3 regions of the Endozoicomonas sp. genome follow, and region 3 is predicted to be linked to each of the others. Evidence: predicted binding sites of a transcription regulator. Region 3 holds the regulator's gene; each other region holds the start of a gene.
The links. Region 3 encodes FNR, which switches genes on or off when oxygen is low (the NO sensors DNR and NnrR bind a similar motif). Its sites were predicted from a motif close to TTGATNTANATCAA; they were not measured.

Region 1 (10,165 bases), 2.4 Mb from region 3:
TAATTAGTTAAATGATATGAATGGTCTCTGCGGATGATTAAAAGTTCGCAGATGATGTTTTGCAGTACAGGGATGTGGCCAACATGTCAGTTCAGTCTTCCAATATTATTCCTCTAAGTCCAAGTGGTGATGACAAACCTCCACAGAACCTCCTGTTTGCCGAACTGAATCATCTTGTTAATGAAATCATTCACCCCGAGACCGAGACACTGTTTCCTGCTTTATCTACACAGCTTGAAGCCCATCTGGAAGACATAAACAATGATCAGGACATAATGCGATGGATCGATATTAAGAACCGTCTTAAAAACTCCGAATCATCCATCAAAGATAAATTTCTGCATTTTTTAAACAGCAATGATACCGATGACTCAGAACAGGAAAGCAGTGAACTAACTCTGGAGCTACTCGATAATTCAGAGCTGGACCATAAACTTCTCTGGATGTCTGCGGCCAATAAATTCAGCAACGGAGAAAACTCAGAACGAATATGCAGGATAAAAAGCTGCCTTGAGTCCAAATACCCTCAACATGAGGGCACCTACCCGGCTATGCCGGAAAGACTATGCGAAAGTTTCTCCTGCGCCATCGAAAACCTCCATCCTGACCATGATATCGAACAGCAACTGCTTGCCTGGTTTACCAGGCACCTGCAAAAAGCAACCAATGAACTATGGATAGAAGTCGATCAACTACTCATTAAGAAAGGACTCAAGCCAGAACAAAAATCTTCTATTGAGCTCTCAGAACCGGGGAGCACACTGGCTAGAGGACAACAGACATCTGTTCAGCGACACCCCAGTTTTAAACACTCAGCACCTCCTCAAAACCCATACCCAGAAATGGATAATCCTCAATTTCTGGATACCTTTGCTGACAAGATAATATCCCGATTAGAAGACATGCTGGCAGAAGATGAGCTCATTCCAGAGGCCAAGGCCAACAGGGTTAAGGCAATTGACCTTTCTAATGTCCTGAGCATACTGCAACTTGAAATTATCGAGCAACACAGTTCAATAAAAAACCTACATAACTCTGTTATTGATGCTCTTGAAATCCAAGGTGTTAATTCCAAACTTTCCCGCCATCATGAAGATTTGATCAATATGATTGGCTGGTTATTCGAATACATTCTGGAGGACCACAACCTTCCCGATGAAATCAAGAAAACCATTGCTCTTTTACAGATTCCAATATTAAAACAGGCCATTCTGGATGATGCTTTTTTAACAGATCATGAGCACCCTGCCCGACTTCTACTTAATGCGTTAACTTCTGCCGGAATGCAGTATTGCCGGGATCCAAAATTAGGAAACCATGTGCTGATGCTGATCGAACACACTGTGCGCACAATTATTTCTGATCACAGTGAAAATCCGGAGATTTTTCAGGACTGCCTGGATGGATTCCAATACAACCTGAATATCATCCTGCAACCTGAATGTGAGGATGAGGAGAAGCAGAGCCATGCACCTGAAAGTAACGAACAACCTCCGGAAGAAACAGAACAGACTCAGGAAAGTACGATCGACTTCCAGGTAGAATCAATGTCAGAGGACGACGCTGAGCTCTCAGAAGAAATAGTGCTCTCTTCAGCCAAACCCGACATCTGCTCTCCAGCCAGTTCACTACCTGAGTTACCTCCTGAAATAGACGAAGGAACACCAGAACTGGATTTGATAGATGATGAAGCCGGTCAAACAACCAAAGTGCAAGAGGTCCCCCCCCCCACATTTGAGCCTTTCATCATTGAAGAGCTACATCCTGGCCAGTGGGTTGAGTTTATTGGCGAAGGAGATTCCCACCGCCTGCGCTGCAAACTTGCCAGACTCAGCAAAGACCAACACCGTTATATCTTCGTCAACCGCTCTGGAATGCGCGTTGCTGAACGGTCAGGTAGTGAGCTTTCGAAGGGAATTAACAATGGTTCTGTTCGTATTCTGGAAGAAAACCCAATCTTTGACCGCGCTATTCAGGCCGTGATGGAACGATTCAAAAAGCATTAAGCACCTCGTAAATAAGCCCCCAATATATGGCCTATTACTAAACAACTTAACTAAAGCACTCGCATTTAATGGCGACTAACTATCTTATTAAACCTCAGCACGGAAGGCTTTATGTTAAATCTTGAAAACCTGCAACAAGTCGCTGATGGGGACAAGGCTCTGCTGGAAGAACTGCTGTCTACTTTTTTCCAGAGCACCCGGGAAGATATTCTTAACTTAAAAGCGGCAGTAAATAATCAGCAAGCTGCGCTTATCGTCAGTTTCGCGCATCGCATCAAAGGCGGTGCCGCTATTGTCGGTGCAGACCAGCTGGCCTCGCTCGCAGGGGATCTTGAGCATTCGGGACAGCAGGCCGAACCAGAGCGCTATGAACGCTTGTTTTTTGAACTGCAGGATAGCTTCAAAAGCATTGAAGCACTATACCCCAACTTATGAAAGCGGCTTACAGGACAGACTAAACAGCCGAAAGCCAACGACAACTGCAAGTGCCATAAATGGAGCTTCAAGCACCCCACCCATCACCTGCATAAGCAGGTCATCTCCCTGACTTGTTAACAGGAAGCCAATAAGGGTTTGAGAAGCCAGTAAAATAATCAGAAGAACCATGAACGGCATAAGCAACATTGACCACAGGCCTTTTGTCTGACTGAAACTGCCTCTGATTGCTTCCATCGGCGATTCTCCATTCAATGCAACCCGATACTCGACAAACATCAATTTATATAAGAGATAAAAGCCTGGTATCAGATACAGGCTCAGCCCAAGCATCACCATGATGAACACCAGCAAATAACTGATAGCCAACTGGAAATAAATATCAGTGGATCTCCAGAAGCAGTCTGCAATACTGGATTCCCCCCCCTGATCCCGGCTCTGGATAAAGAAGATAGCAGCTCCCGTAGCAAGAGGCTCAATCAGTACAGAAGTCATCAAGTCAACAACCCCACCTTTCAACTCACCCACACCGGTAAGAGAGTGTGACAGGTAAAAAGCTATCATTTCTGAAGGGATAGCAGCCAATACAAAAAAGACCGTCAGAGTCAGTCCATAACGGGAAAAGAAACGTAACGATTGAACAATAGGTGCCATTCAAATCTCACCAGAAAAATTAATTCACCAGGGAATCACCGATCCATCATAATTGATAAACTGGCCGCTGTTTTTTAAAGAAAGTTGCTCAATAACCTTACGAATCCCCCTTATGGATGTCTCGGTATCAATCAGCGCATTAGCTCCCCCCATATCGGTCTGTACCCAGCCAGGATGCAATATGCCTACACTAATACCCTTCTCAGCAAGATCAACCGCCAGACTCTTACCCACAGCATTTAATGCCGCCTTAGCAGAGCGATAGATATAGCTCCCGCCCTTCTGGTTATCTCCCATGCTCCCCATTTTGCTGGACATCATGATGATTTTCTTATCATGACTCAGGGCTACTTTTTCGACCAATGCCTGCGTAACCATCATCGGGGCTACAGCATCAACCCTGAGAACCTCCATCCATGGGTCAACGGTAACCTCATCGTAAGACAGACCGGATGGGCCATAAATTCCGGCATTATTGATCAGGATATCAATGGGTTCTTCAATCACATACTGAAGGTTATGAATCATTCCAGGCTGAGTAATATCCAGAGGAACCAGTTCAAACTGGTAGCCAGCACTGCGTTTTAGCTCAAGCAGTTTCTGAGACTGCTCAGGAGAGCGGCAACAACCATACACTTTTGCTCCCTCGGCAAGATACTGGCGGCACAGCTCCAGACCCAGCCCCCGGCTAACCCCGGTCACCACAACTATTTTCTGCATGCAGACTCCCAAAACTCAGAACACGATTCTTGATAGAAATTACAGCGCAATGGCCGATGTTCTATTTATGGCGATACGCACTCATCATAAGTTAAACAATCGCCTTATTATGGCAGAATAGCAACACACCAGTGCTACCAAGGAACAGGTACAATGGACAAAATACCAGGTTCAAGCCAACCTTCTTCATTATTACAGCCAGAGTCTTCCAAAATATCCTCAACAGGCAAGTTGGGTGACAAACAGGTCAATTCAACGGATCCCAAGCCATATCTGGATAAAACAACCAAGGGGACTCCTGGTCAGACACTGGTTAATCGACAGATAACCTCTCACAGTCTCAATATGATGGTCAGGCTAGGACAAGAGCAGAGCTGGGAGGCTCTTTCTTCTGCCATCCATATCCATGGTAAAACCCTGAATGATCTAACTCATATTCTTGATTCCCTGCAGCAACATAATATCCATATACCAGCCGATATCCAGAATCAGGTGTGCCTGCATTTCAGTGAGCTAGCAGCGTTAATCAAAGCCGTTATTCTAAAAAGTGAACTTCCCGCTTCTCCCATTGAAGAGCATGGTGTACTGGCCATTATTGCAGACCATCCTGAACGCCATGACAGCCCTATTGGCATTATCAGCCGGAAGGAAGTTGATGATTTTATAAAGACCCATAACCTGAGTTCAGCAAATCGGGAGCATATCGTTCAAGACATGTCGGAGAGGATGTACTTGATGACTACGGAGCGTATGAGAGCGATAGAAGAGGAAATTCTGATTGATACACCAGACTCTACCTTGAAAAAACAGATTCAGAACTCTCAAAATGAAAGAAGAATTGAAGAAAACTATCGAAAAGAGATCAGCATAAAGTCTTAATCACAGTACTTAATAAAAAGGGGCTTATTCAGCCCCTTTTTTACACGATCTGATCAAACCAGCAGCAAAGCAATGGTTGCCAGACTGAGAATCAACGTACCACCATAACAGGCCACTTTTACTCCTACACCAGGGTGGAAACCCAGATCATGAGTACCGTGGTAAATACGGTGAATACAGGCCCAGTAAGATGGTACCAAAGCTACCATCAGCGCCAGTTTACCTACCCAGCTCTCCAGGAAGAATGCTGACATTCTCTCGTAGGAAAGTGCTTCTGCTGGAATAATTTCCAGAGGCACGCCCAGACCAACCACAAAAATAATGGCCGGAAAGAAAAAGGCGATGGTGGTACCACCCGCACCAAAGAGACTCCACAACAGAGGTTCAATATGGCGTTTATTACTCATCTTCCCTCTCCTATCAGAGTCCCATGGTGGCCGCAGCCAGGATGATTGCAGAAACCACAGCCAGGCCAACATACATCAGTTTGTTAACCACACTGTCTTTTACCATTTTACGAATCTGCTGTGGCAGAACACGGGGCGTCATATCGAAATAGGTGACGGCATGGTAAATGGTCAGCCCCAGAGTAACCACAGTAAACAGAATCATTAACGGGTTAGCCTGAAAGGCCAGCCAGCTATTCCATGCAGCTTCACCTTTGACCAGCTGAACCAGACCGACAAACAGGTTGATGGCATAGAGACCATCAAACACACAGGAGGATTCCCGTACCATGTAATGACGGTAGAAGGGATGATCCATATACCAGGTGCGCTTCATAGGACGCACATAGGGCCGACGACTCATCACTTGTCTCCTTTACGTGGCATCAGGAAAGAGAGCGCCCAGTCCTGGGAACCCTGCAGTTTGTTCTGGTTGATCGCAGCGGCCGGGTCAACATTCTTCGGGCAAACTTCAGAACAGTAGCCGACAAAAGTACAGGACCAGACACCATTTTTGCCTTGAATCACTTCAGTTCGCTGTTCGTAGCCATCATCACGACTGTCCAGGTTGTAACGGTGACCCAGGGCAATCACTGCCGGTCCGGTGAACAATGGATTCAAGCCCATCTGTGGGCACGCGGAGTAGCAGAGCATGCAGTTGATGCACATGGAGAACTGCTTATAAAGGCCCAGCTGCTGAGGAGTCTGCTTATTCACACCCTCTTCAACCGGCTTCTCCATCGCATTGATGATGTAAGGTTTCACTGACTCAAGCTTCTTAATGAAGTCTTCAGAGTCAATCACCAGGTCCTTTTCAATCGGGAAGTTAGCCAGTGGTTCTACCCGGATGGTGTTCGGATAGTAATCCCGCAGGAAGGTTTCACAGCCCAGCTTTGGTGTGCCGTTAATGACCATGCCACAGCTGCCGCATACCGCCATACGGCAGGACCAGCGGTAAGCCAGCGTAGAGTCCAGTTCGTCCTTGATATGCTCAAGGGCATCCAGCATGGACCAGGCTTCCACATAAGGAATAGTAAAAGTGCCAAACGTCGGCTTGTCATCGGTTTCCGGGTTGTAACGCAGAATCTCGATGGTTATGGTTTTATCACTCATGACAGGCCTCCTTACTTCCCTTCACCGTTTTTCTCAGCCGCCGCGCCATATACGCGCTCTTCTGGCTGGAATCGGGTTACATTAACGTCTTCATATTCCAGACGAGGCTTGGCATCACCGTTAAAGAAGGTGATGGAGTGTTTCAGGAAGTTGACGTCATCACGGGCTTCGAAACCATCAATACGCTGGTGCGCACCACGGGATTCCTTACGTTCAACACCACCAATGGCCATACACTCAGCAACCATCAGGGAGCTTTGCAGTTCAAAGGCCTGCAGGAGTTCGGTATTGAAGACCTTACTCTTGTCTTCTACCTTCACATTCTTGAAGCGATCACGCAGCTCGGAGATTTTGTCCAGACCGGCCTGCATCTCTTCGCCCACTCGGTAAATACCAAAGCTGTCTTCCATGGATTTCACCATTTCATGACGCAGGTGAGACGCTTTTTCAGTACCGTTGGCATTACGCAGACTTTCGATAGCCGCCAGGTGCGCTTTTGCCTGATCCAGCAATTTACTTTCATCAGACATTACATTCTGACTGGCGAAATCAGCAGCACTTTCACCGGCAACCTTGCCAAAGACCACTGTTTCTGCCAGAGAGTTAGAACCGAGACGGTTCGCACCGTGCATACCTACGCTGGCACATTCACCCGCAGCGAACAAACCTGCCAGATCGGTGGCACAATTGATGTCCGTTCTGACACCACCCATGGTGTAGTGAACGGCAGGACGTACCGGAATTGGCTGATGAACCGGATCTACACCCAGGTAGTTTTTCGCCAGGGAACAGATCAATGGCAGACGCTCCATCAGCTTCTGCTCACCCAGGTGGCGCAGGTCAAGGTGAACCGCGTCACCCAGTGGGGTTTCAATGGTGCGGCCCTTACGCTGCTCCTGCCAGAATGCCTGGGAAAGCTTGTCACGCGGGCCCAACTCCATGTATTTGTTCTTTGGCTGACCAACCGGGGTTTCTGGTCCCAGACCGTAATCCTGCAGATAGCGGTAACCATCCTTGTTCAACAGAATACCGCCTTCACCACGACAACCTTCTGTCATCAGTACACCAGATCCAGGCAGACCGGTTGGGTGGTACTGAACAAACTCCATGTCACGCAGAGGTGCACCGGCACGCAAGGCCATGGCATGACCATCACCGGTAACGATGGCACCATTGGTGTTGAAACGGAAAATACGACCAGAGCCGCCTGTTGCCAGAACGACCGATTTCGCGAGGAAGACTATGGGTTCACCCGTTTTCACTTCGATGGCGACTACGCCCTGTGCACGACCATCCTCCATGATCAGGTCAGTCGCAAAATACTCATCGAAGCGTTCAATGGATGGGTACTTGGTGGACGTCTGGAACAGCGTGTGAAGCATATGGAAGCCAGACTTGTCTGCAGCAAACCAGGTACGCTCGATTTTCATACCACCAAAGGCACGAACGTTTACGTCACCATCGTCCTTACGGTTCCAGGGACAGCCCCAGTGCTCCAGGCGGATCATCTCTTCCGTGGCGTGGGAAACAAAGTAATCCACAACATCCTGATCGCAGAGCCAGTCACCACCGGCAACCGTATCCACAAAATGGTTTTCCAGAGAGTCATGATCCTGAATCACACCGGCGGAACCACCCTCAGCGGCAACCGTGTGACTGCGCATCGGATAGACTTTGGAAATCAGTGCTACTTTCAGCTCAGGATTCTTTTCTGCAACGGCAATCGCAGCCCGAAGACCGGCACCTCCGGCACCGACGATGGCTACATCCGCCTTTATGACCTGCATACGCAAACCTCTACCACCATTCACCACCACCCCAAACAGGGATAGCCAGCGAACTGGCTAAATTGAATAATTAGAGAAGGGTTAAAAATCTAGTACTGGAGTTTATATAACCCAAAAATTAAAGCCATTGACATAGAACAAAAATAAATCAATTTTTCGGAAAAACCATATTTTTAATATGGACAAATAGGATCAACCACTATAAACAACCGCTTAAATTTTAAGGTATGCAGATTTATTGTTTAATTAACAACAGGTTCGCTTTTAATTATTAACTTACGCAGAAAAACCTATAGCCTGGAAATAAATTGAGACAGAATGATGATACAGCCAAACACAAAACAGGCTGACATCAAAATGGTCCCTCCTGGTGCCCGAAACAGGTTTTCATAGTCCGGCTTCTTTCGCAAAACATAGACCATGGCCGTAGGCAGAAGGATGGCCAGAATGGCCAGGGCAACGGCAGCATAACCCAGGGCTGCAACAAAACCATCCGGAAACATAATGGCAATAATAACCGGTGGAATAAATGTGACCAGAGCGGTTTGCAGGCGGTGGATTCGGGTATCTGCTCTTTGTAATAAGTTGGCAAGATAATCAAACAGCCCAAGAGCTACGCCTAATACGGATGTTAGTAATGCCAGATCTGAAAACAAATACAGAATGGTATGGACATCTTTGTCACTGCTTAATGCTGAAATCAAATGGGCCGTTGCACCGGATGACTGGCTGATTCTCAATAACAGGCCTTCCGGTAATACCCCCATCACAGCCACCAGCCACAATGTATAGACCACCAGCGGGATCAAGGTTGCTAAAAGAAAAATGAGGGGAATGTGTTTCAACTGCTTCTTTTGATAAATGATAATACTGGGAATACCACCATGATAACCGAACGAAGTAAATATGACGGGTATTGCAGCCAGAATCGATAGATATTCAACCTTCGCCGTATGCACCATACTCTCATAACGTACCGAAGGTGCCAGTGAAATCAGAGCTAGAACGAAAGTAACGATCATCAGGGTGAAAAAGATACGGTTGATTAGATCCACAGCCCGAGTACTGTAGTAAACAAAAGCACCGGCAATCAGAGCAAAGAATATTACGCACAGTTGAGAGGATGCCCCGGGAACTGCTAACTGAACGTACTGGGCCAGTAATGATCCCCCTCCGGAAAAGTATGCGGACATCAACGCGTAAAAAAGCCCAAGAGGTGCGATTGCAGAAAGAACCTTCCCTAACCGCCCTAATGTTCTGCTGGCCATGGTGTACAAATTACAGCCTGGCTTGATGGCAACATTGGCCTCAAAGGCATAAAGAGCGGAGATAACGGCAAAGAATGCCGTTACTGCAAAAATACTCATCACCGGCATCAGACCAGTGCTGGCTGATACCAGTGGCAAAGCAAGCATGCCTGCACCTATTGCCGTTCCTGCCAAAATTAAAGCACTGCCAATTACGGAAGAACGACTTGGTTCAGACATAAGCAAGCACCTTCACTGAATATAAATTTCAGTGATAAAGATAGGGGAATTTAACAAAGATGCTCGCCTATTTATGTCCCGTTGGACAAAGCCAGTCGCTAGTGTGGATAAATACTGCTTATTTCAAATTGAAATATTTTACAGGTACGCCATGTGCGACTTTTAGGTTTGCATAAGGAGACATGACTGATCCTGCTTTCTGCTATTAAAAGCAGTAGAAAGCAAAGAAGGTTTCAGTCATGCCCGTTGAAGAGTTTATCACTACAGTCTACTGCTTGATCGACGATTTGGTAAAAGAGCTTTTTCCTGTACCACTGCGACTTCGAGGGTTTCCACCAAAGCTCACTGATAGTGAAGCGATCACCATGGAAGTTGTCGGTGAATGGCTTGGGCATCATAAGGACACTGAGATTTGGAAGTATTTTACCCGACACTGGCGACACCTGTTTCCTGACATTCCTTCACGCTCGGCATTTGTCAAACAGGCCGCCAACTTATGGCATGTGAAACAACGACTGCAAATTCGTATAGTCCAGATGATGCATGCAGATAATGCAGATATCCATTTAATCGATGGTTTTCCGATTGATGTTGTCGTCAGAACCCGTGCACCACAGAGCCGTATCTTTAAAGCTGAG
Region 2 (10,165 bases), 1.0 Mb from region 3:
GTCCGGCTGTTTTGAATAAGGATCATAATAATGACAAAAATTGCATTTATCGGCCTTGGCAATATGGGTGGTCCCATGGCTCAGAACCTGGTGAAAGCCGGGTATGATGTCTGTGGTTTTGATCTGGTTCCTGAGGCTCTCGATCAATTGGAGCAAGCCGGAGGCTCAAAGGCTGAGTCCGTTAAAGAGGCTGCAGAGAGTGCCAGTGTGGTGATCAGTATGTTGCCCGCTGGCAAACATGTTGAATCACTCTACCTGGGAGATGATGGTCTCTTTAAAGCCATTGATCGCAGTTGTCTGGTTATTGATTGCAGCACCATAGAGGCTGATGTGGCTAAAAAAGTCAGTCTGCAGGCAGAAGAGCAGGGTATCGGCTTTATTGATGCACCCGTGTCCGGTGGTACAGCCGGTGCTGCAGCTGGAACACTGACGTTTATGGTGGGAGGCAATGCTGAGACCGTAGAGCAGGCCAGACCGTATCTTGAGGTAATGGGACAGAATATCTTCCATGCTGGTGGAGCCGGCGCGGGGCAGCTGGCAAAGATCTGCAACAATATGCTTCTGGCTATTCTTATGACAGGTACTTCGGAAGCACTTAAGCTGGGTATCGATAATGGTCTTGATCCAGCAGTACTCTCAGAAATCATGAACAAAAGCTCAGGCGGGAACTGGGTACTTGAAAAGTATAATCCGGTGCCAGGCGTCATGCCTCAGACACCGGCCAGTAATGGTTATCAGGGTGGTTTTATGGTGGGGCTTATGGCCAAGGATCTCGGTTTGGCTCTGAATACCGCTACTGGTAGCGGGACCGCAACCCCCATGGCTTCTCTTGCCGATAATCTGTACAGAATGCATTCAATTCGTTCGGGTAGCACACAAGACTTTTCAAGCATTATCCAGCTGTATGATCCAGCTGACTAGTTATTGGTGTGATCATTCTTGATGACATTCTGTTGAATGATGGTGGCTATTGCTTTGTTTGTGTGTAAAGGCAACGATTTATTTGAATGCATGATCAATTATATTATTCAATAGATAGTTGCCGATCATCGTTTAATTTATTTTCCATCTGTTGATTTGGCTCAATGTTTTGCTCTGAAGTTGTTTTAATTTTGAACAGTTGTGTCAGATAACTGTTCTGTTTTTGTAAATCAGGTTATACAATTCCCGCGAATTATCTATAGTTCTGACCGGGTAACCGGTCGGCACCGATCATCCATCTGAGGTAACCTGTTCCCATGCAAATACTTATGAGTCTGGTAGGTATTGCCAGCCTTCTGGCACTTGCCTTTTTACTGTCCGATAATCGAAAAGCGATCAACCTGCGAACGGTAGGTGGTGCCTTTGCCATTCAGGCCGGACTGGGAGCATTGGTGCTTTATGTTCCCCTGGGTCAGGAAATTCTTGGTGGTGTCTCCAACGCGGTAAGTAATGTGATCAGTTACGCCAATCAGGGTATTGGTTTCCTGTTTGGTGATCTGGGTAACTTTAAGGTTGGCTTTATTTTTGCCATCAACGTACTGCCGATTATCATTTTCTTCTCTTCCCTGGTTGCGGTTCTGTACTACCTGGGCATCATGCAGAAGGTCGTTACCTTCCTCGGTGGTGCACTGCAGAAAGTACTGGGTACCAGTCGTACAGAATCCCTGTCTGCAACAGCGAACATCTTCGTCGGTCAGACTGAAGCTCCGCTGGTGGTCAGACCCTATATTGGCCGTATGACCAATTCTGAACTGTTTGCCGTTATGGTGGGTGGTCTGGCTTCTGTTGCAGGCTCTGTTCTTGCTGGTTATGCAGGCATGGGTGTTGAGCTTAAGTATCTGATCGCAGCAAGCTTTATGGCGGCACCTGGTGGTCTGCTGATGGCTAAAATAATCAAGCCGGAAACGGATACACCGGATGATTCTGAGCTGGTTGATGAAGAAGGCAGCAACGAAAAGCCTGCCAACCTGATCGATGCCGCTGCTTCTGGTGCTTCTTCCGGTATGAAGCTGGCTGCTAACGTTGGCGCCATGCTGCTGGCTTTCATTGCCCTGATCGCCATGATCAACGGTATCATGGGCTGGGTTGGCGGATTCTTTGATTACCCTGATCTGAGCCTTGAAATTATTCTGGGTTATCTGTTCAGCCCTCTGGCATTCCTGATTGGTGTGCCAATGAATGAAATTGTGACTGCCGGCAGTTTCATTGGCCAGAAGCTGGTGGTGAACGAATTCGTTGCCTACATGGATTTTGTGAATTACCTGAACCCTGAAGCTGCTGCTGCTGCGGGTGTTGAAGTGCTGTCACAGCGTACTCAAATCATCATTACTTTCGCATTGTGTGGTTTTGCCAACCTGTCTTCCATTGCCATTCTGCTGGGTGGTCTGGGTGTCATGGCGCCACACCGTCGTCAGGATATTGCTCGCATGGGGGTCAAGGCGGTAGCCGCTGGTACCCTGTCAAACCTTATGAGTGCTACGATTGCAGGTCTGATGCTTACCCTGTAATACTTTTATTCAGGCCATGGTTTACCCGTGGCCTGTTTTCCTCTCCTTTCCATATTTTCCCTTCATCAGCTTGATCTAACGCTTTTAAAGAAATGGCCGAATCACATAGTGAATGAATTATGTGTTGGGGTATCTGTGCTTTGCAGGCATGGATATCTTTCTGAACCTTTCGTGAGTGTGCAAGGATGAACCTGACAACAAGGATTTTATGCTCCCGTAAAGACAAGAAGCTTTCCCAGCAGGCTCTGGCCGATTTGATTGGTGTGTCCAGAAGTGCGCTGGCCCAGTGGGAAACCAGCATGAGTAGTCCCAGTCTTGATAATCTCCGTAAAATGGCTGAAATCCTTGAGGTATCTTTCGAGTGGCTGGCTACCGGGCGTGGCAATCAATACCTGACCACCTCTGATGAGGTAATCAGTGATTCTGAAGTGGATGGTGAGATCATCGGTCAGTTACACCGGATGAACCTGATGAAAAAAAGAGCCATTCTTAATGTGATGAGAGCGATGGCATAAATATCATTACATGTTTCCAGAAAAAAAAGCGCCGTTAAGGCGCTTTTTGCTTTCTAGGCTACAGTCCCGGAAATTGCAGTAAGTGTATTGCCTATTTGATCATTTCCCGGAATTTGTTACCTGGCTTGAATTGTGGCAGCTTGCAGGCAGGAATGTGAATTTCTTCACCAGTCTGCGGATTACGCCCCTTTCTGGCCGCCCGGTCTGCTACTGAAAATGTGCCAAAACCAATAAGTTGAACGATATCGCCGCTTGCCAGCGTTTCTTGCGTGTTGTTGATAAAGGCATTGACAACCAGCTCTGCTTTGCTGCGGGGTAGGTTTGCTTGTTCAGCGACTTGCTCAACCAGTTCTTTCTTGTTCATATCCAGTCTCAGAGAATTACCAGTTATGTGGAAAGAAAATACCAGAATGCCTGATTATCAGCTTCTGGCTTCGCTCGGCTCAGGGATAAACCTGGGCAGGTGGTGAAACACAATCAGCCTGGAGTGTATCTATTACTTGAATGAAAGCTGTGATGGGAAAAGAGCCTCAATGAAACAATATAGAAGTTTTTAGGCGCTTTATCCGGTTTCGTTACAGAAAGAGGTGAATTTATTTTGAGATGGCTGCCAGTATGAAAGACTGGCAGCTATTATGCTGGCTTATTTACCCAGTTCGCGCTCCAGTGGAATCATGTGGTGTTTAGGCTGAAGTACCAATATATCGGTCTTGACCTCAGAGATAAGCTGCTCAGCGGTATTGCCAATTGCAAGGGCACTAATACCGGTTCTTGCGTGAGTTCCAAGAATCAGCAGTTTGGCATCGGTTTCTTTCAGTAGTGCGGGGATCATGGTCTCGGTTGGACCTGGTTCAATATGGAAATAGTCTTCATTCAGATTGAACTCCTGAGCATATTCCTGACAATGCTTTTCGTAATAGTCCTTGTCAGTCCGTCCATCACCATGGTCCTGAATCGCCAGCATGGTGGTTGGGTAAGCAGTGGCCAAGTGCAGCTCTGATGAGAACTCATTGGCGATATCAGTTGCGTATTGCAGGATCGCCTGGTTAAGCACACTGTGATAATGGTCCCTTGGGTCGGCATTAATGGCAGCGAGGATTTTGCCTTGAGTCCAGTCGCTATTATCCTGAACCAGCAGCACAGGAACCCGGCAGCGACGTAGCAGGCTCCAGTCTTCAGGTGTTGAAAACGCTTTCTGAATGGCAGTGATTAATTTGGCATCTTTAACAACAAGATGACAACGTTCCATCTGACGCACATGAATAATGGTTTCTATAACGGAGCCATTCCACGTTTCATGAAGATAGACCTCCTGACCCTCAGCCATTAATGGCTCAGCGAGTGCTTCCAGGCGAACCATTGACTCACCGTCCGCTTTGGGGTTTGGAGCAAGAATATGCAGGGCAGCGCCGGTTACCCGACAGATCTGGCTGGCCCGCTCAAGGGCAAGCTGCTGGTCCTTTCTGGTATCAACAACGGCCAGAACCTTGGTAATTCCACGCATAATTTTTCCTCTCTTGCTGGATATTCTGTTTGTTATAGTTCCATCATGCATGAGCGTAACTGATGTTTTTATGATTACGATCAATAAAATACTGTGCAGTTAGGAGTATGTGAATGTTATCTCATGAAAATTTACATTAACAAAAGAGATTTTGCGACATTGGTTGTTCCTTTTAGTGATTTGATCTGTGTCAATAAATTTATTGCTTGAAGTTTATACAATAACATCATCTTACATTTCCCGTGAATTAATAACAAAAAGGACAAGGAATGAAGATTAAATCCCTTTCTCTTGCAATTATCAGCGCAACTGCACTGCTGTCAGGTGCTGTCCAGGCTTATGAAACTGGCGACATTATCGTTCGCGGTGGTCTGGCCAGTGTGAACCCAGATGTGGATAGTGGGAACATATATGCGGGTGGCGTAGAGCAAGCAGACCAGAGAGTTGATGTTAATAATGATACCCAGATGGGTTTGTCTTTAACGTACATGGTTCAAGATAACATTGGTATCGAACTTTTGGCCGCAACGCCTTTCTCACATAACCTGCAAGGAAAAGGTGGTCTTGCTGGCCTGAATGACTTTGCAGAGGTGAAGCATTTACCGCCAACATTGACGGTTCAATATTACCCAATGGACAATAGTTCAGCTTTTCAGCCTTATGTTGGCGTTGGCCTGAATTATACTATCTTTTTCAGTGAAAAATTCATCAATGGGGCGGATGCAACTTTTGGCAGCCTGGAGTTAGATGATTCTCTTGGGTTAGCAGCTCAGGTAGGTTTTGATTATGAGATTGCCGAAAACTGGAGCTTAAATGCTGCTGTGTGGTATATGGATATTGATACCACAGGAACCTTTAAAAATGCTAATGGAACTGGTGACTACAAAATCGATGTTTCTCTGGATCCGTGGGTCTATATGGCCGGTGTAGCCTATCGTTTTTGATACATCACTAGCTCATTGAATGGAAGGCTGCTGCCAGATCACTGATAGCAGCCTTATTACTATTGAATGGGATTTGTCGCGATCATCGGGTGAGAAGTGAAATGTTTGCGCAGTTCCTGAGGTGAACTGAGGTCTTCTGCCAGCTTAGCGAAGCCCACCTTACTGTCGGTCTTATCAAAGACTACATAGAAGGCTCTCATAAAGGCATCCCCAAAAATCCAGAAATCTTGGTTGCTTGGTGCCAGACCCGCGGTGCACTGCTCCTGTCCCCACCAGTCTACTTGCTTGACCACATAAAATTCGGGTGGAACTACATAGTTCTGGCCACCAATACTAAAAGTCAGAGAGGGTTGGTCCTTGAGATTTGAACAGTCTGGACTGAGATTCAGTGTATCAAGGATGTTGGACACATCCTCTGCAGGTCCAACAATTAATGATGTTCCGGAATCAACAATTGCTCTGCAATTTCCCTGATATTGGCAGCTTAAAGGCACGTTTTCTGTATTCACAGCGATGCTGTCAAAGGCAATGTTGTAGTAAAAATCGATGGGGCCTCCAGTTTCGAGTGACTGTAACGGATGCCAGGTAATATCACCTTGATAGTATCGAGGGTCCGGCTCGCCAATAATGAGCCGTCCTTTCCCGTCAGAGGGGGTGTTTGAAAGATAGAATGAGAAAATAGCCTTAGGGATCAAACCTTGCTGAACGGCATTATCCATCCATGGGGTTACCTGATCGCTGGCAATATTTTTGTAGGCAAGCCCGAAAATACCGTCAAAAGGAGAGTTCTGGAAGTTATCAGAAAGCTGGCTGGCCAATCCGATACCCTGATTAAAGACGCTGATCCCCCCAAAGGTTACGGTGTCATAACCAACGTATCCCTGCATGTTTCCAGTTCCATATTGTATGGATAATTCCTGGTCATTGGTTGAAAATGTCTGACTGAGCTCTGGGTCAAACTTTTGCTTATTCTCACAGGCGGCCGACAGGCAGTTCTTTTCGGGTGTCCAGATATTGCTTGAGCCAGTGTCAAGTACACCGGTGAATTCCTGATTTTGGGAGCCCATTAAAAATGCGCCAAAGTACTGCGTGTTATGTTTGTCACCAAGAACAACTTCACCTTCTTCTAGTGTTTGTGTGATCAGTTCACTGCTTTTTAGTCGTTGTTCCTTGGTTGGTTCATGAACATGGATGTAAGCTCTTTGAGACTGGCTTTGCTCTTGTTCAGAGAGTTTTTTTTCCAGCTCTTCAGCATGAGTAAAAAGTGCCTGAGAAAGAATCAACGAAGGGATTGATGCGATAAGAAGCTTGTTCATAGCTCCTCCACTTTATAAGTGATAGGGGGTCAGCACTGCTTCAAGCTAGTAGATGGCTGTCGTCTTTTCCAATACGACTTTATATAATCCAGTGGTTTGAAATGTGTTACTATTTTGGAAAAATTGTTGCTGTATTGACTGATTTGGCTGCTTTATGGAAAAACTGTTCGAAAAAATGCTCTATTCCGCCCGTTGGTTGCTGGCTCCAATTTATATTGGTTTGAGTCTTGTATTAATCGCTCTGTTGATTGAGTTCTTTGAGAGCGTGACATATCTATTACTTAATGTTTCCAATATGAATGAGACCGAAGTAACGTTGAAGGTGCTGACCCTGGTAGATGTGGCACTGGTTGGCGGTCTGATCGTTATGGTGATGTATGCTGGCTATGAGAACTTTGTCTCCAAGATTGACTTAGACGAAGTTTCTGAAAAACTGAGCTGGTTGGGCAAAATGGATGCCGGCTCTCTCAAAGCCAAGGTTGCAGCGTCTATTGTAGCCATATCGTCAATTCACCTGCTTAAAGTCTTTATGAATGCGGGAAATATCCCTAATGATAAGTTGATGTGGGCCGTATTGATGCATCTGACCTTCGTGGCTTCAGCGTTCTTTATGGGGTTGCTCGATCTTCTGCTTCATAAGAAAAAGAAAGATATTGATACCTCGCTTTAATGCTCTCCTATCCGTAAATTGTTCGTGTTATTACCCTGCTGGCTCAGTTAGGTGGGCCAGTTATGTACTGCATCTCCCTTATTATCTTTCCATGACCGTCTATCTGCATAATGGGATAAAAATTTGCTCTACGACGGGCTTCGAGATTACAGATAATACCAATAAAATGGTTGCTGAAGCCTTGTGTAAGAAGGGTATTGTTCATGAAAATGAAAAGTATATTCCCTGAACCCTTTCAGTTTTCTGCCTTAGTCAGAAATCAGATGTTGTATGTGATATTATCCAATCATATTTGGTGATTTTGATGATATTACCAAATACCTCTTGAGAGCTAAGTGTCAACCAAACCTTGGCCACGATGAATTTGGTCAGCACATTATATTGACTTATTATTCTTAACTCATGTGTCCTATTTGTTGGGCAGGATAAATTAGGGTTTACTTTACCTGAAGTAGAAGCTGTAGTTCTATTTGGATACTCTGGTGAAAATCATGTAAACCATCTTTTGAGAACAACACACGTATTCTGATAATACTTTATTTGTGAATTGGTAATGTAAGGGTTTCCTGTTACTGATAACTAGAATATTTGAGTAATGATCTTTTGATTATTTGGTATTATGGCCTTCCCACTTGGAGGCCATATGATAGTTGATATTTCTCATATTTTAGAATTCCTACCTTGCCCAACCCCCCAAGACTGGATCGAAGAAGCTCGTAAGCCAGAAAATCTTTCGGTGATTCTGGTGGATCATGCTAATAACGAACTCAAGGCCGCTCAATCGGCAATGGCGATCATGAGTCGTTACCGTACGGGAAAGTTTGATCGAAACAAAGGACGTAGTAGGAATGACGAAGAAACGGGAGGTCTGCAACTTAAGCCTGAAGACCAGCTAAGTCTGTTGAACAAAATGTCCAGATTGGCTCGTGAAGAACTAAGGCATTATGAGCAGGTACTGGCCATTATGGCGCGAAGGGAGATTCCTTATACTCACCTGGGAGCGGGTCGGTATGCAGGACAGTTAAGTACCATCATCAGGACCTATGAGCCTGCCAGATTAGTGGACACTTTGATTATGGGAGCTTTTATAGAAGCTCGCTCCTGTGAGCGTTTTGCAGCACTATCCCCTTGGCTGGATGATGAATTAAAGAAGTTTTACCAATCACTGCTTAAGTCTGAGAGTCGGCATTTTCAGGATTATCTCACTCTGGCTGAAGTGATTAATGGTTCTGATATTGGCGATCGAGTGAATCTCTTTGCCGGTATTGAACAAGATGCGATTTTGTCTCCGGATCAAAATTTTCGATTTCACAGCGGTATCCCAGGCTAGGTAGCGCTGGCAGTAGATTTACACTTCCTCGCCTTGACGCCTCTTTAATTGCTTTAACCGACAAGTAATCAGGCTCTTAATATGGAAAGAGCCTGTATCTATTCTGTTGACTAAGCTAACGCTTTTTCCAATGCCCTTGTTATATGGTCAGGTGAAGTCGTTCTCCTGGCAATCAGTGCATATATGGATGGCACTACAAAGAGGGTTAACAGGCTGGAGACGGCGACCCCGGCAAAAACGACGACCCCGATAGAGAACCGGAACTCGGAACCGGCTCCTGTTGCCAGGAGGAGGGGGATGGCGCCAACCACTGTGGTAAGCGCTGTCATCAAAATTGGACGCAGTCGCAAGGCCGAGGCTTCAAGTACCGCCTCATTAAAGGCCAGCCCCTGGTCCCGGAGCTGGTTGATAAACTCCACAATCAGAATCCCGTTCTTGGCAGAGAGTCCGATCAGCATGATCATGGCCAGTTGACTGAAGATATTCAGAGTTTCACCGCTGATGTATAGACCAAACAGAGCCCCGGAAATACCTAGAGGTACGGTGAGCATAACGATCAGTGGATGAACAAAGCTTTCAAACTGGGCTGCCAGCACCAAGTACACAACCAGCATAGCCATCGCGAAGACAAAGAAAATGGCACTTTGGTTGGATCGATAGTCCAGAGACTCCCCTTTGTAGTTGACAATTGCTTCCGGGGGCAGGTGTTCAACCACCTGCTGGTCGAGAAACTCCAGTGCTTCGCCAATGGAGTAGTTACCTACGAGACTGGCAGAGATAGTAATTGCCCGGTTCCGGTTATAGTGCTTCAGCATGGCCGCTTTACCCACTTCCTCCACGGATACCAGGTTGTCGAGACGGATTAACTCGCCAGTGGTATGGGACCGGACGTAGAGTGAAGCCAGGTCAAGAGCACTGTTAAAGGCTTCTTCTTTGGCTCGCAGGAAAACATCATATTCCTCGCCGCGCTCCATAAAAGTCGTGTCGGTGACTCCACCCAGCATGGTTTCCAGTGTTGCTCCGATTTCTTCTGCAGAAACACCGAGCTCCTGGGCTCGTTCCCGGTCAATCGTTATCTCGAGCTGGGGCTGATTCTGGTTAAAGTCAATATCAACATCCCTGAGTCCTGGGTTTTCACGAGCCTTTTCTGCAATGACATCTGCCCATTCAACCAGTTGATCAAAGGAACCACCACCAAGGACGAATTGAATCGGGGCTTCGGAACGACCACCAATGGTGGAACGCATAACAGGAATGGCCCGAACATTTGGAATGCCGGCCATAAGCTGGCGTACCTGCCCCATGACTTCGGCAGCACTGACATCCCGGTCGTCCCAGTCTTCCAGAGTTCCGATCAGAATACCGGAGTTACTGCCACTGTTGCCGCCCCAGCCAGG
Region 3 (10,165 bases):
TTTATCATAGACGTAAAGAGTTAAATTTGGACTCTATAATTCCCCAGGCTAAACATCCTGATGACTTAAGCGCATCTCATCGAGCTAAGTTAGCACCTTTAGAGGCGCGATCTACTCAATCTGATCAAATGGGGGTTATTGTTCCTGAAATGCTGGGGGCTGATATACCAGTAAGTCAGAAAATTGAAATGGATATCAAAATAGGCTTTAGAACGGCTTCCAAGGCTCAGCTTAAAAAAGATGATCATAGGTCTCCAACTCGAAAAGCTGCCCGTCATAAGCTAATGGATACTTTCTACGGTTCAAAGTCCCGCGGGTATAGAGTTGAAGGATTGAAAGTTCGAGGTAATAAGCCGAAGGCTAATAGATTTTTATTAACTCATGAGTCTAAGAAATATATTAAGTCAGTCATGAATAATGCAGGTACTAAGAATCGGGAAATGATTTTAAGCCAGCTAAGAGCAATCAGGGCAAACTTGGTAATTGCTCCCGTAACTTTTGTTGCGAATAGTGCACTTTTTTTAATTGATACCGAGAATCCAGAAAATACAGTGGTTAAGTTGATCGACTTAGCTCATCCAATATACAGAGGTGATACGGATTATAAGGTGATTAAGCAAGAGTCCATTGATGCAATTAATAGGTTGATTGACTTTATTATGGTGCAGTAGCTTATCACTATGTATAAAAAGCATAACTATTTATTTCTAAAAGAATTTTTAAGTAATTTTTCAGGGTTGTTTAATTTATAGGTCTTATTGCAGAGTTTTTCTATAGTTGTGGGAAGGGGAGGGTGATGTATCAAAACTGTTGATAGTGGTTTCGCGAGATAAATTCCCCGATAACCTTATCATGAATGTCTATTGATCTTGAGAAGCAAATAGTCCTTCTGGATAACCGTTTCAAGCAAGTTCTCAAGGTCAGATTCTGCCGCTCAATCCGCTGAGTAAAGTGCTTTCCAATGATATGTTTATCTTCTGGTAAACAGGATGTGTATGGCTGCCAGTCATCTGTGCAGTAAAAACTAACTTTGAAGCGGGCCAGACGCCCCAACAGCTTTTTGAGCGTCTCTGTGCTTCTGGAGCCGAACGCATGGGCAATGATCTTCTTGAAACGTGGCTCCCATGCATAAAACAGCCAGCGTTGCTGCTTCTTGCTACCAACAAATGACCACTGCTCATCCATTTCGAAAATAATCTTGACTTGGGCATTTTCGAAGGGGAGTTGTGTTACTGTTGGCGGGTCGAGTTTTTTAAATGAGCCAATACAGTCGTTGGACTGATCTCAAGGACACGTCCGATATCTCTGACCCCGGAGCCATTCATGGTCATCTTTATGATCTGCTCATGAGTACCAGGCAGATTGCCATTATAGCGATACTCAAGTTGGAAGCTCTTATTACAGTCCTTGCATCTATACCGCTGGTGACCCGTTTCAGCTTTCCCGTTCTTAACAACATTGATCGTTTGTTGACAATGGATACAGGCAACTTGAACTACAGCCATAGATGACTCAAAAAGTTAGGAATGTATCAGATCAACAGCTCTGACACATCACCAAGGGGAGTTATCGAGCTTTACTGCTCCCAATAACTCCTTAAATTTTCAGGGCTGGAAATTGATTATTTGGACTCCATTTTCTTCTTCGGAAATATTCATATTTCCAGAGAAAATGGTTTGATTGTCGGCATGCTCATAGTCCTTTCTCGCGCCACTGCGGTCAAGTTCCAGATTTTTGAAATCAAACAGTTCGGTATCCGCCATTTGTGAAGGCGCAATATTTTGCATTGCCGTAAAAATGGACTCAATACGGCTTGGGTGCTTTCTTTCCCATTCAGACAGCATGGCCTTGATGTTCTGTCGTTGCAGGTTTTCCTGGGAGCCGCATAGGTTACAGGGGATGATTGGGAACTCCAGTTGCTCTGAGAAGCGGGTTATGTCTTTTTCCCGGCAATATGCCAGAGGGCGAATCACGATGTTGCGACCGTCGTCAGAGCGCAGCTTCGGTGGCATGGCGGACAATCTTGAACCATAGAACATATTCAGGAACATGGTTTCTACGATGTCATCCTTGTGGTGTCCAAGGGCTATCTTTGTTGCACCAATATCTTCTGCAAAAGCATACAGGGTGCCCCTTCTCAGGCGTGAGCAAAGACCGCAGGTTGTTTTACCCTCAGGTACTTTTTCTTTGACGACGGAATAAGTGTCCCGGTTGATGATGTGATACGGTACGCCTAGCCCGTTAAGATAGTCAGGCAGGATATGCTCTGGAAAACCAGGCTGTTTCTGATCCAGGTTAACAGCAATAAGCTCAAAATGGATTGGAGCGCTTTTCTGAAGGCTCATGAGGATGTGCAGCATGGTGTAGCTGTCTTTACCGCCCGACAGGCAAACTATAACCCGGTCACCTTCTTCAATCATGTTGAAGTCTTCGATGGCTCTTCCGGTCAGACGTCTGAGTTTTTTCTGGAGTTTATTGAAACTGTATTTTTCAGAACCAGTCAGGTTGGTGGTTGTCATAGGGCCTGTGCTAGCTGTCAGTGTAAATCGGCTGATTATATCTGCCGGTTACCATTCAACCAAGTCAGTGTTTAACGGAAAGCCTGTAGTGGCAAAAGACCATTGGGCAGAAAAGATGTATTTTATTGATAGAGAATATTACGCTGACGGTATCAATGATCTACTATTTGAATTCAGGATTTCTGAAAATAATCAGTTCCCCGTAGGTTGTCATTAACGCTTTTTCCGTTTTTTACGAACTGGAATAAGGTTTTTCAGCGTTGTGTTATGGTAAAGAGTGACCTTTTTACAAAACCATTCTTTATAGAATAAAAGCAGGGTTCTCCAGTATTTTTGTGCAGGGGTAGCAAAATGACAGATCATGATAAATTGCAGAAATGGTTGCTGGCTCGCAGGGATGAGCTCAATACGCGTCTGGGTAAAATAAAAAAAGATGCTTCCCGTAAAAACAGTGCAGACTGGTCTGAGCAGGCTCAGGAGCGGGAGAATGATGAAGTTATTGATGCGCTTGGGAATGAAGCGGTAATTGAACTCGGTAAAATTAACCGGGCTCTTGATCGGATGACTGAAGGGGATTATGGATTTTGCTTATCATGTGGCAAAGAGATACCTGTTCAGCGCCTTGAGGTTATGCCTTATGCTGACCTTTGTGTTAAATGCGCAGAAGCCAGAGGGTTATAGTGTGTATAAGGGATCGCGAAGCATGCTAAGGGGCGGCTAGTCTTTATTTGTGTGCTTCGCGATCCAGTTAGTTGGGTTACCACCATCTGGCTGTAAAATAGTATCAGGCGGGTTTGGCTGCAGTCTGATTAAAGTATTTTGACTCCTCGGTGGAGCTGCCTGATTCAATAATCATCTTTTGATAACTTTCGCAGAAACTCTGGATGGTTCCCGGGTTTCTACTGTGGAATTGCTTTTGCCATAACTTGCCCATAGCGGTGATATCGCTCTGATCAATTTTCTCTATCTTTATGCCGGATCGATGATAGATAAGCCATGCGATGGCCGTGGCGTAAACCAGGTTGGTGGCAAGTTCATGATGGGGGTGGGAAAGAAACTCTCGCTGGCTGGCCAGTCCACGAACCTTGCTTGAGAGATCGGGGTTTGGGGCAAGAAACAGATCCCAGATCTTTCTGTGCATGCGTGGTGATATCTGATAGATACCAAGGGCTTGATGATTGGCAAGTTTCAGGTGAAAGCCGAGTCCAGACTCTCTTGCAGCGGTACCAAGGAGCAGGTTTTCAGCAGTTGGACTCCACATGCCCAGATGCTTGAGTGCTGGGCGAACAACATAGTGCCTCAGTTCCTTGGCACAGATTCCCATATGAAAAGTCCTTTTTTCTGGGGAAGTATCTTCCGGCTAAGGGCTTCTCTGCCTGCCTGCCGGACAGGATCATGGAGCCGACTCTGGAAGATAGGCGTCGGCTCTATGAGAGATATCGTATCATCCCTGAAATTCTGAACTGATGATGGCCTTATTCGCCTTCAAAATCACACAGGGTATAGGTTGGAATGCCTGCTGCGTTCAGCTTGTCAGCACCCTTGAGGTCGGGCAGATTAATGATGGCAGCGGCTTCCAGAGTGCTGGCTCCGGCTTTTCGGACCAGCTGATCAGCTGCCAGCAATGTGCCGCCTGTAGCGATAAGGTCATCCATCAACAGGATTTTTTCACCGGCATTCATGGTGTCTTCATGCATTTCCAGCACTGCTTTTCCATACTCAAGGTCATACTCTACGCTGATGGTTTTTCCAGGCAGTTTGCCTTTCTTACGGAACAGCACCAGTGGCTTGTTCAGAATATAGGCCAGTGTTGAGCCAAGCAGGAAGCCGCGGGCATCCAGAGCACCAATACGATCAAAAGTCTGGTTCTCATAACGCTTAACCATGACATCGACGGTCTTGCGCCATGCTTCCGGGTTTTCAAACAGCGTGGTGATATCCCTGAACAGGATACCTTCATGAGGCCAGTCCGGTATGGTTCTGATTTGGGATTGCAGATATTCCTGAACGGATAAGCTTTCGTTTGTATGCATGGGAGAGAGCATGCCGCTATCAGTCAATGGGATAAAAGGAAGAAGCCACCTCAAAGGGTAGCTTCTTTAGGGAATAAAGTCAGGCGCTGGTGGCAATCTGGTTCGGCTCCAGCGTTTTTCCGCCGGCCAGTGCGCAGAGCTCAACCGAGTTGCGAATTTCGATCTCCTTACCCACGGCTGAGATCAGACCATTCTTCTGGAAGCGGGTGAATACACGGCTCACCGTTTCTACAGCCAGTCCCAGGTAGTTCCCCATTTCGTTTCTCGACATGGAGAGTCGGAACGACTGGGAAGAAAAACCACGACGGCGGAAACGGCTGGCCAGGTTGATCAGAAACGTGGCAATACGCTCGTCTGCGTTTTTCTTGGAGAGCAGCATCATCATTTGCTGATCTTCACGGATACGCTTGCTCATCAGACGCATCAGATGCCGACGAAGTTCCGGAAACTGATCCGAAAGGGTTTCCAGTTGTTCAAAAGGAATCTCGCAGATCATGGTGGTTTCCATTGCCTGGGCAGAAACCGGATAGGTATCGGTGTCCATGCCACTCAGGCCAAGAATTTCGCTGGGCAGGTAAAATCCGGTGATTTGTTCCTCACCTTCATTGGTAGCCGTGTAGGTTTTGATAGCCCCTGAGCGAACAGCAAAGACACTGGTGAAGGGGTCGCCTTCCAGAAACAGGTGTTCGCCTTTTTTCAAAGGACGCCCACGCTTGATGATGTGATCCAGCTGATCAATATCCTTAATGCTTAGTGCCAGTGGCAGGCACAATGAGCTGAGGCTGCAGTCTCTGCAGGCCACATGGCTCGGCTGTCGGACGTTGGGCTTTGACGTCATTGAGAGGCCTCAAAGTCGTATTTGCGAAATTCGACACCATTTTATGGAAAGTGTTACCGGACTGTAAATCAGGTATATACGCAACTGGGCAGACCTAAAGTAGGGGTTTAGTGCTGCTTCAGCAGGGCGTCATAATCTGCGGATGTTCCGATGAGCTTTCATCTGCTGTGTCGTCTATCCAGCTCAGGGCTGACCCTGATAATAAGTAGCTAACCATATGAAACCATTTATTTCTGACTCCTTGTGCCGACACTCTGCGTCGTTACAACTCCGGTCACATAGCTACAGCTATGCTCCCTCCGTTGTGCCTCGCATAGTCCCTGCCCAAGTAGCCAGAAATATTCGATTCCATATGGTCAGCTACTTAGTACCGGTCATTGCTCCTGGTGGTTGTATGTCTTTATCCCTGGAAAATCAATCTGACGTTGTCTTGTGTCACAGGATTGAATTTTCGTTCATGGTATTTGACTGACCTGGCAGATTTTGCACTTATGTTTCAAGTAAATCAATGTGAGAGTGGTGACAAATAGTAGTCAGTTTCGGTTTTTTTCTGATAAGTGGTAGGCGAGTGGGGGGGGGGGCAACTCTTGCAGAATTGTTTCAGTGGTTGCTTTGTGTGGCTGGAAAAGGGTTCCGAAGTTTTGTGACAACTACGGAACCCTTTATGTATCAAATGACCTTGGAGTACAGAGGCTTTTCTTTCATCTCGGGTTGATTGAGGTAATGGTCAAACTGCATGCAGATGTTACGGATCAGCAGTTTTCCCTTGGGCAGTACTTCCAGTATGTCATCGCTACTCAGGCTGACAAGGCCGTCTGCCATCATCGGCTCAAGTCTGGCCAGCTCATCACGGAAGTAATCTCTGAATTGAATGCCAAACTGTTCTTCAATATCGCTGAACCTTAGTTTGAAGTGGCAGATCAGCTGGGTAATCACTGCCTGACGAACCTTGTCGTCATTCGTCATCTTCAGTCCGCGTACCATCGGCAGCTGTTTCTCATTGATCATGGAGTAGTACTGGGCTTCATCAGTACTGTTCTGAATGTAAGTGTCGCCTACCTGGCTGATGGAGGAAACGCCCATGCCAATCAGGTCGCAGTGGCTGTGGGTGGTATAACCCTGAAAATTTCTGTGCAGAGTGCCTTCTTCCTGGGCAATGGCCAGTTCATCATCTGGCAGGGCAAAGTGATCCATGCCGATGTAGATGTATCCCTGATCCAGCAGTTTTTCTGTGGCCTGCTGAAGAATCTCCAGCTTCATTTCAGGTGCCGGCAGATCCTGATCATTAATTCTGCGCTGTGGCTTAAAGCGGTGTGGCAAGTGCGCATAATTAAACAGTGATAACCGATCCGGGGTCATATCGATCACCCGCTCAATGGTTTCCATAAAGCTGTTCGTTGTCTGGAAGGGCAGGCCATAAATCAGGTCCATGTGTACGGATCGGAACGCCATTGCCCTGGAGGCATCAAGAACCGATTGAATCATACTTTCAGGTTGTACCCGATTGACGGCTTTCTGCACTATTGGGTTCAGGTCTTGAACGCCCATACTGATTCGGTTAAAGCCCAGATCTCTCAGCGTACTCATCATGGGCCAGTCGACTTCCCTTGGATCCAGCTCAATGGAGTAGTCTGCGGTATCGCTGTGGGTCAGCTGGAAGTGCTGGCTGATGTGTCCCATCAGGTCTGTAATCTGCTCCCTGCTCAAAAAGGTGGGTGTACCACCCCCAAAGTGCAGTTGCTCAACCCGTTGTTCATGGCTGTATAGCGCCGATTGCATCTCTATTTCACGGAACAGGTATTCCAGATAAATATTGGAACGGTCGCGGTGTTTGGTCACAATTTTATTGCAGGCGCAGTAATAACAGACATGCGAGCAGAACGGGATGTGGAAGTAGAGTGAAAGCGGCTTGATGCTGCTAGCACTGGTCTGGGCATTTTGATGATATTTCTGAATATCAAAGCTGCTATCAAACTGCACTGCTGTGGGATAGGAGGTGTAACGCGGGCCTGAGTGGTTGTAACGGTGAATCAGGTCTTTATCCCAAACTGGTGCACTATTCATCATTGCTCTCGAACGGTAATCTTCATGTCTTGTCAGTCGGTGTTTTCGCCTTCAGATCTGTCTTTCGGTGCCGGAAAGCTTAAGGCAAAACAGTCTGTATTACGTCATGATGCGTCAGGATAGTGTAGAAAGATTTTCAAGGCTGTTCTTTGATCGATGTCAATAGGTAAGAACCGAACTCAATATGCCTTATGGGTTCGTCTTTCCGTGTTGTTATTGGAGTAGTGTCGCAAATGGCGTGAAATTTAAGAGAGCGGAAATGATACCTGCTCTTTGGCTATAAATCGAGCAAATAATGCCTGGGTAGGATTCTTATTCTGAAGGGGGTCTGATTTGTATTTTTGATGAGCCATTATACAAACTATGTTTGCTGCCATCTTATGAACGATAGCGTTGAAATTGAACGAAACGATTGAATGATGTCTGGCAGCATAATCAGGAGGCAGTCTCATGCTCTATACCAACAAGCTTGCAGCGGATAGCCCGTTTCCGGCGATAAGTCTGCCGGATTTACAGGGGCAGCAACATGTCTTAGGCAAGACCAGGGAAGGTGCTTCATGGCAACTGGTCATCATCTACCGTGGTAAGCATTGCCCGCTGTGTACCAAATACCTGAATCAGCTTGAGGGATACAAAAGTCAGCTGGCGGATATTGGGGTTGATATTGTAGCTGCTTCCGGTGATAGTCGGGAGCAACTGCAGGAGCATGCGGAAAAGCTGAACGTTTCCTTTCCATTGACTTATGGGTTGACGGAAGGGCAAATGAAAGAGCTTGGGCTGTATATCTCTGTGCCCAGATCTGAGCAGGAAACGGATCATAATTTTGCTGAGCCCGGCCTGTTTGTCATTAATGAGAAAGGTACCGTTCAGGTTGTCGATATTGCCAACAACCCCTTTATTCGTCCTGATCTCGAAGCCCTGGTCAATGGGCTGTCCTGGATTCGTAACCCGGAAAATAATTATCCAATCCGTGGTACAGCGCCGTATTAATCCACCTCAATATATATCGTAGGCCCCTGTCTCAAATCAGGGGCTTTTCTTTTACCCCATCAGTGGTGCAGCACGGACATCAACCACTTCTGGTGTGCCCCCGGCATAGACCACAACCCAAAAAGGATGATCAACAAACCGGCGAGGTTGCGGGTGATACTGGCTTGAATGATGCCGCTGAGCTGTCTGGAGAAAGCCCCGAGCAGAAAAACTGAGGGTATGGTGCCGATACCGAATGAGGCCATTAACAGTGCACCCTGTACAGGTTGTCCTTGAGTAGCGCTCCAGGCCAGTGTGCTATATACCAGCCCACAGGGTAACCATCCCCAGAGCATGCCAACAGCCAGGGCATTGGGGAAATTATTGATAGGAAGCAAAGCTTGGGCTTTGGGCTGGATATGTTGCCAGAGCTTGTGCCCGATCTTTTCCAGGTGAGTCAAACCACGCCACCAACCGGTCAGGTATAGCCCCATGGCGATCAGCATTATGGCCGCAAAGTAGCGCAGCCCCATCTTTACTTCCGGACTGATGCCTCCCAGATACCAGCCGATGCTGGCCAGAAGGAAGCCGGCAATGCTGTAACTGGTAACCCGCCCAAGATGATAGGTCAGCATCAGCCAGAAGATCTGTGAGCGTGACCTTCCTTCTAGGGAAAGACTGAGCGCAGAGGTGATGCCACCGCACATTCCAATGCAGTGAGCACTGCCAAGTATCCCTAGAGTCAACGCGGAAAGTAGAGTGGGCACTTCATTGATGGTCATACATTACTGCCTTGTATTTCCCTTGTTATTGAAATGCAGCCGGATATTCCGTCTCGCAATGATATTAAGTAGCGTGGGTGAATGGATTACTTTGTTATTGAAGAGCCTGTTTTATCACTCTTTGATGGTTGAGGGCGTTGAGGCTCGTCAAAAAGAATGCTGTGCGCAGGCCCTTCAAGGTCGTCAAACTGGCCGTTGTCAACTGCCCAGAAGAACACTTTGATCGCTACAGCGATCAGGATCAGGGCCAGAGGTATAAGAATAATCAGGCTTTCCATGGTCAGGCAGCTCCTCTGGGTGCAAGGTGTGCATAAGCTTCTTCTGATGGGTCCAGCTCCTTGACCAGTTTGCCTGGGCGGTTTAGTCGCAGGGCATTGGCCACAACAATCAGTGAGCTGAGCGCCATGCCGGTAGCCGCCATCCATGGAGCAATCATTCCTGCTGCGGCTAGAGGCAGTGCGGCCAGATTGTAGCCAAGGGACCATGCCAGGTTTTGACGGATAATTTTCCGGGTTCTTGCAGTCAGGTTAAAGGCATCGGCCAACCGTTCAAGGTTTCCGGAAATCAACACTGCGTCAGCGCTGGTGCGAGCCAGGTCAGAGGCGTTGCCCATGGCCATGGAGATATCCGCACCGGCCAGAACGGGAACATCATTGATGCCATCACCTACCATTAAGACCTTATGGCCTTGGCTCTGCAGTTTCTGGATATAGTGCAATTTGTCATCCGGGCTGCTTTCGGACTTCCACTGCCGTATACCCAGAGATTCAGCCGTCGAAGCCACAACAGGCTCGGCATCGCCACTTAATAGTGTGATAGTTTTACCCATCTGGTGGAGTCGTTGGATTGTATTAGCAGCCTCAGGACGCAGGCTGTCGGTAACTCTGAACCAGCATAGCGGTTGCCAGGATTTCTGATCAGTACTTTCAGACATTAGCAGCCACTGCCCATCCTGCTCTG

Region 1: frdA (fumarate reductase (quinol) flavoprotein subunit) is a predicted target of FNR. The motif match lies at 8,168-8,181, and genes of this name have one in related genera.
Region 2: ACOCLE_RS06855 (OmpW/AlkL family protein) is a predicted target of FNR. The motif match lies at 4,689-4,702, and genes of this name have one in related genera.

Annotation. Positions count from the first base shown of each region.
Region 1 is NZ_OZ239981.1:2,979,349-2,989,513, forward strand. Features, by position in the region: gene ACOCLE_RS13475 (DUF1631 family protein) at 84-2,006, shown strand; gene ACOCLE_RS13480 (Hpt domain-containing protein) at 2,118-2,441, shown strand; gene ACOCLE_RS13485 (hypothetical protein) at 2,436-3,095, opposite strand; gene ACOCLE_RS13490 (SDR family oxidoreductase) at 3,120-3,815, opposite strand; gene ACOCLE_RS13495 (hypothetical protein) at 4,047-4,694, shown strand; gene frdD (fumarate reductase subunit FrdD) at 4,748-5,101, opposite strand; gene ACOCLE_RS13505 (hypothetical protein) at 5,115-5,504, opposite strand; gene ACOCLE_RS13510 (succinate dehydrogenase/fumarate reductase iron-sulfur subunit) at 5,504-6,253, opposite strand; gene frdA (fumarate reductase (quinol) flavoprotein subunit) at 6,265-8,040, opposite strand; gene ACOCLE_RS13520 (aromatic amino acid transport family protein) at 8,331-9,527, opposite strand; gene ACOCLE_RS13525 (IS982 family transposase) at 9,767-10,165, shown strand, end outside.
Region 2 is NZ_OZ239981.1:1,579,740-1,589,904, forward strand. Features, by position in the region: gene mmsB (3-hydroxyisobutyrate dehydrogenase) at 31-921, shown strand; gene ACOCLE_RS06835 (NupC/NupG family nucleoside CNT transporter) at 1,239-2,489, shown strand; gene ACOCLE_RS06840 (helix-turn-helix domain-containing protein) at 2,675-3,004, shown strand; gene ACOCLE_RS06845 (HU family DNA-binding protein) at 3,096-3,368, opposite strand; gene ACOCLE_RS06850 (universal stress protein) at 3,648-4,508, opposite strand; gene ACOCLE_RS06855 (OmpW/AlkL family protein) at 4,778-5,452, shown strand; gene ACOCLE_RS06860 (pepsin-like aspartic protease) at 5,512-6,768, opposite strand; gene ACOCLE_RS06865 (TIGR00645 family protein) at 6,923-7,438, shown strand; gene ACOCLE_RS06870 (tRNA-(ms[2]io[6]A)-hydroxylase) at 8,082-8,768, shown strand; gene ACOCLE_RS06875 (efflux RND transporter permease subunit) at 8,879-10,165, opposite strand, start outside.
Region 3 is NZ_OZ239981.1:564,106-574,270, forward strand. Features, by position in the region: gene ACOCLE_RS02490 (inositol polyphosphate kinase family protein) at 1-671, shown strand, start outside; one part of gene ACOCLE_RS02495 (IS1 family transposase) at 802-1,262, opposite strand; one part of gene ACOCLE_RS02495 (IS1 family transposase) at 1,262-1,505, opposite strand; gene ttcA (tRNA 2-thiocytidine(32) synthetase TtcA) at 1,605-2,519, opposite strand; gene ACOCLE_RS02505 (hypothetical protein) at 2,434-2,736, shown strand; gene ACOCLE_RS02510 (TraR/DksA family transcriptional regulator) at 2,871-3,200, shown strand; gene ACOCLE_RS02515 (hypothetical protein) at 3,304-3,843, opposite strand; gene ACOCLE_RS02520 (adenine phosphoribosyltransferase) at 3,995-4,552, opposite strand; gene fnr (fumarate/nitrate reduction transcriptional regulator Fnr) at 4,632-5,354, opposite strand; gene hemN (oxygen-independent coproporphyrinogen III oxidase) at 6,060-7,457, opposite strand; gene ACOCLE_RS02535 (redoxin domain-containing protein) at 7,905-8,444, shown strand; gene ACOCLE_RS02540 (sulfite exporter TauE/SafE family protein) at 8,504-9,205, opposite strand; gene ccoS (cbb3-type cytochrome oxidase assembly protein CcoS) at 9,292-9,483, opposite strand; gene ACOCLE_RS02550 (heavy metal translocating P-type ATPase) at 9,486-10,165, opposite strand, start outside.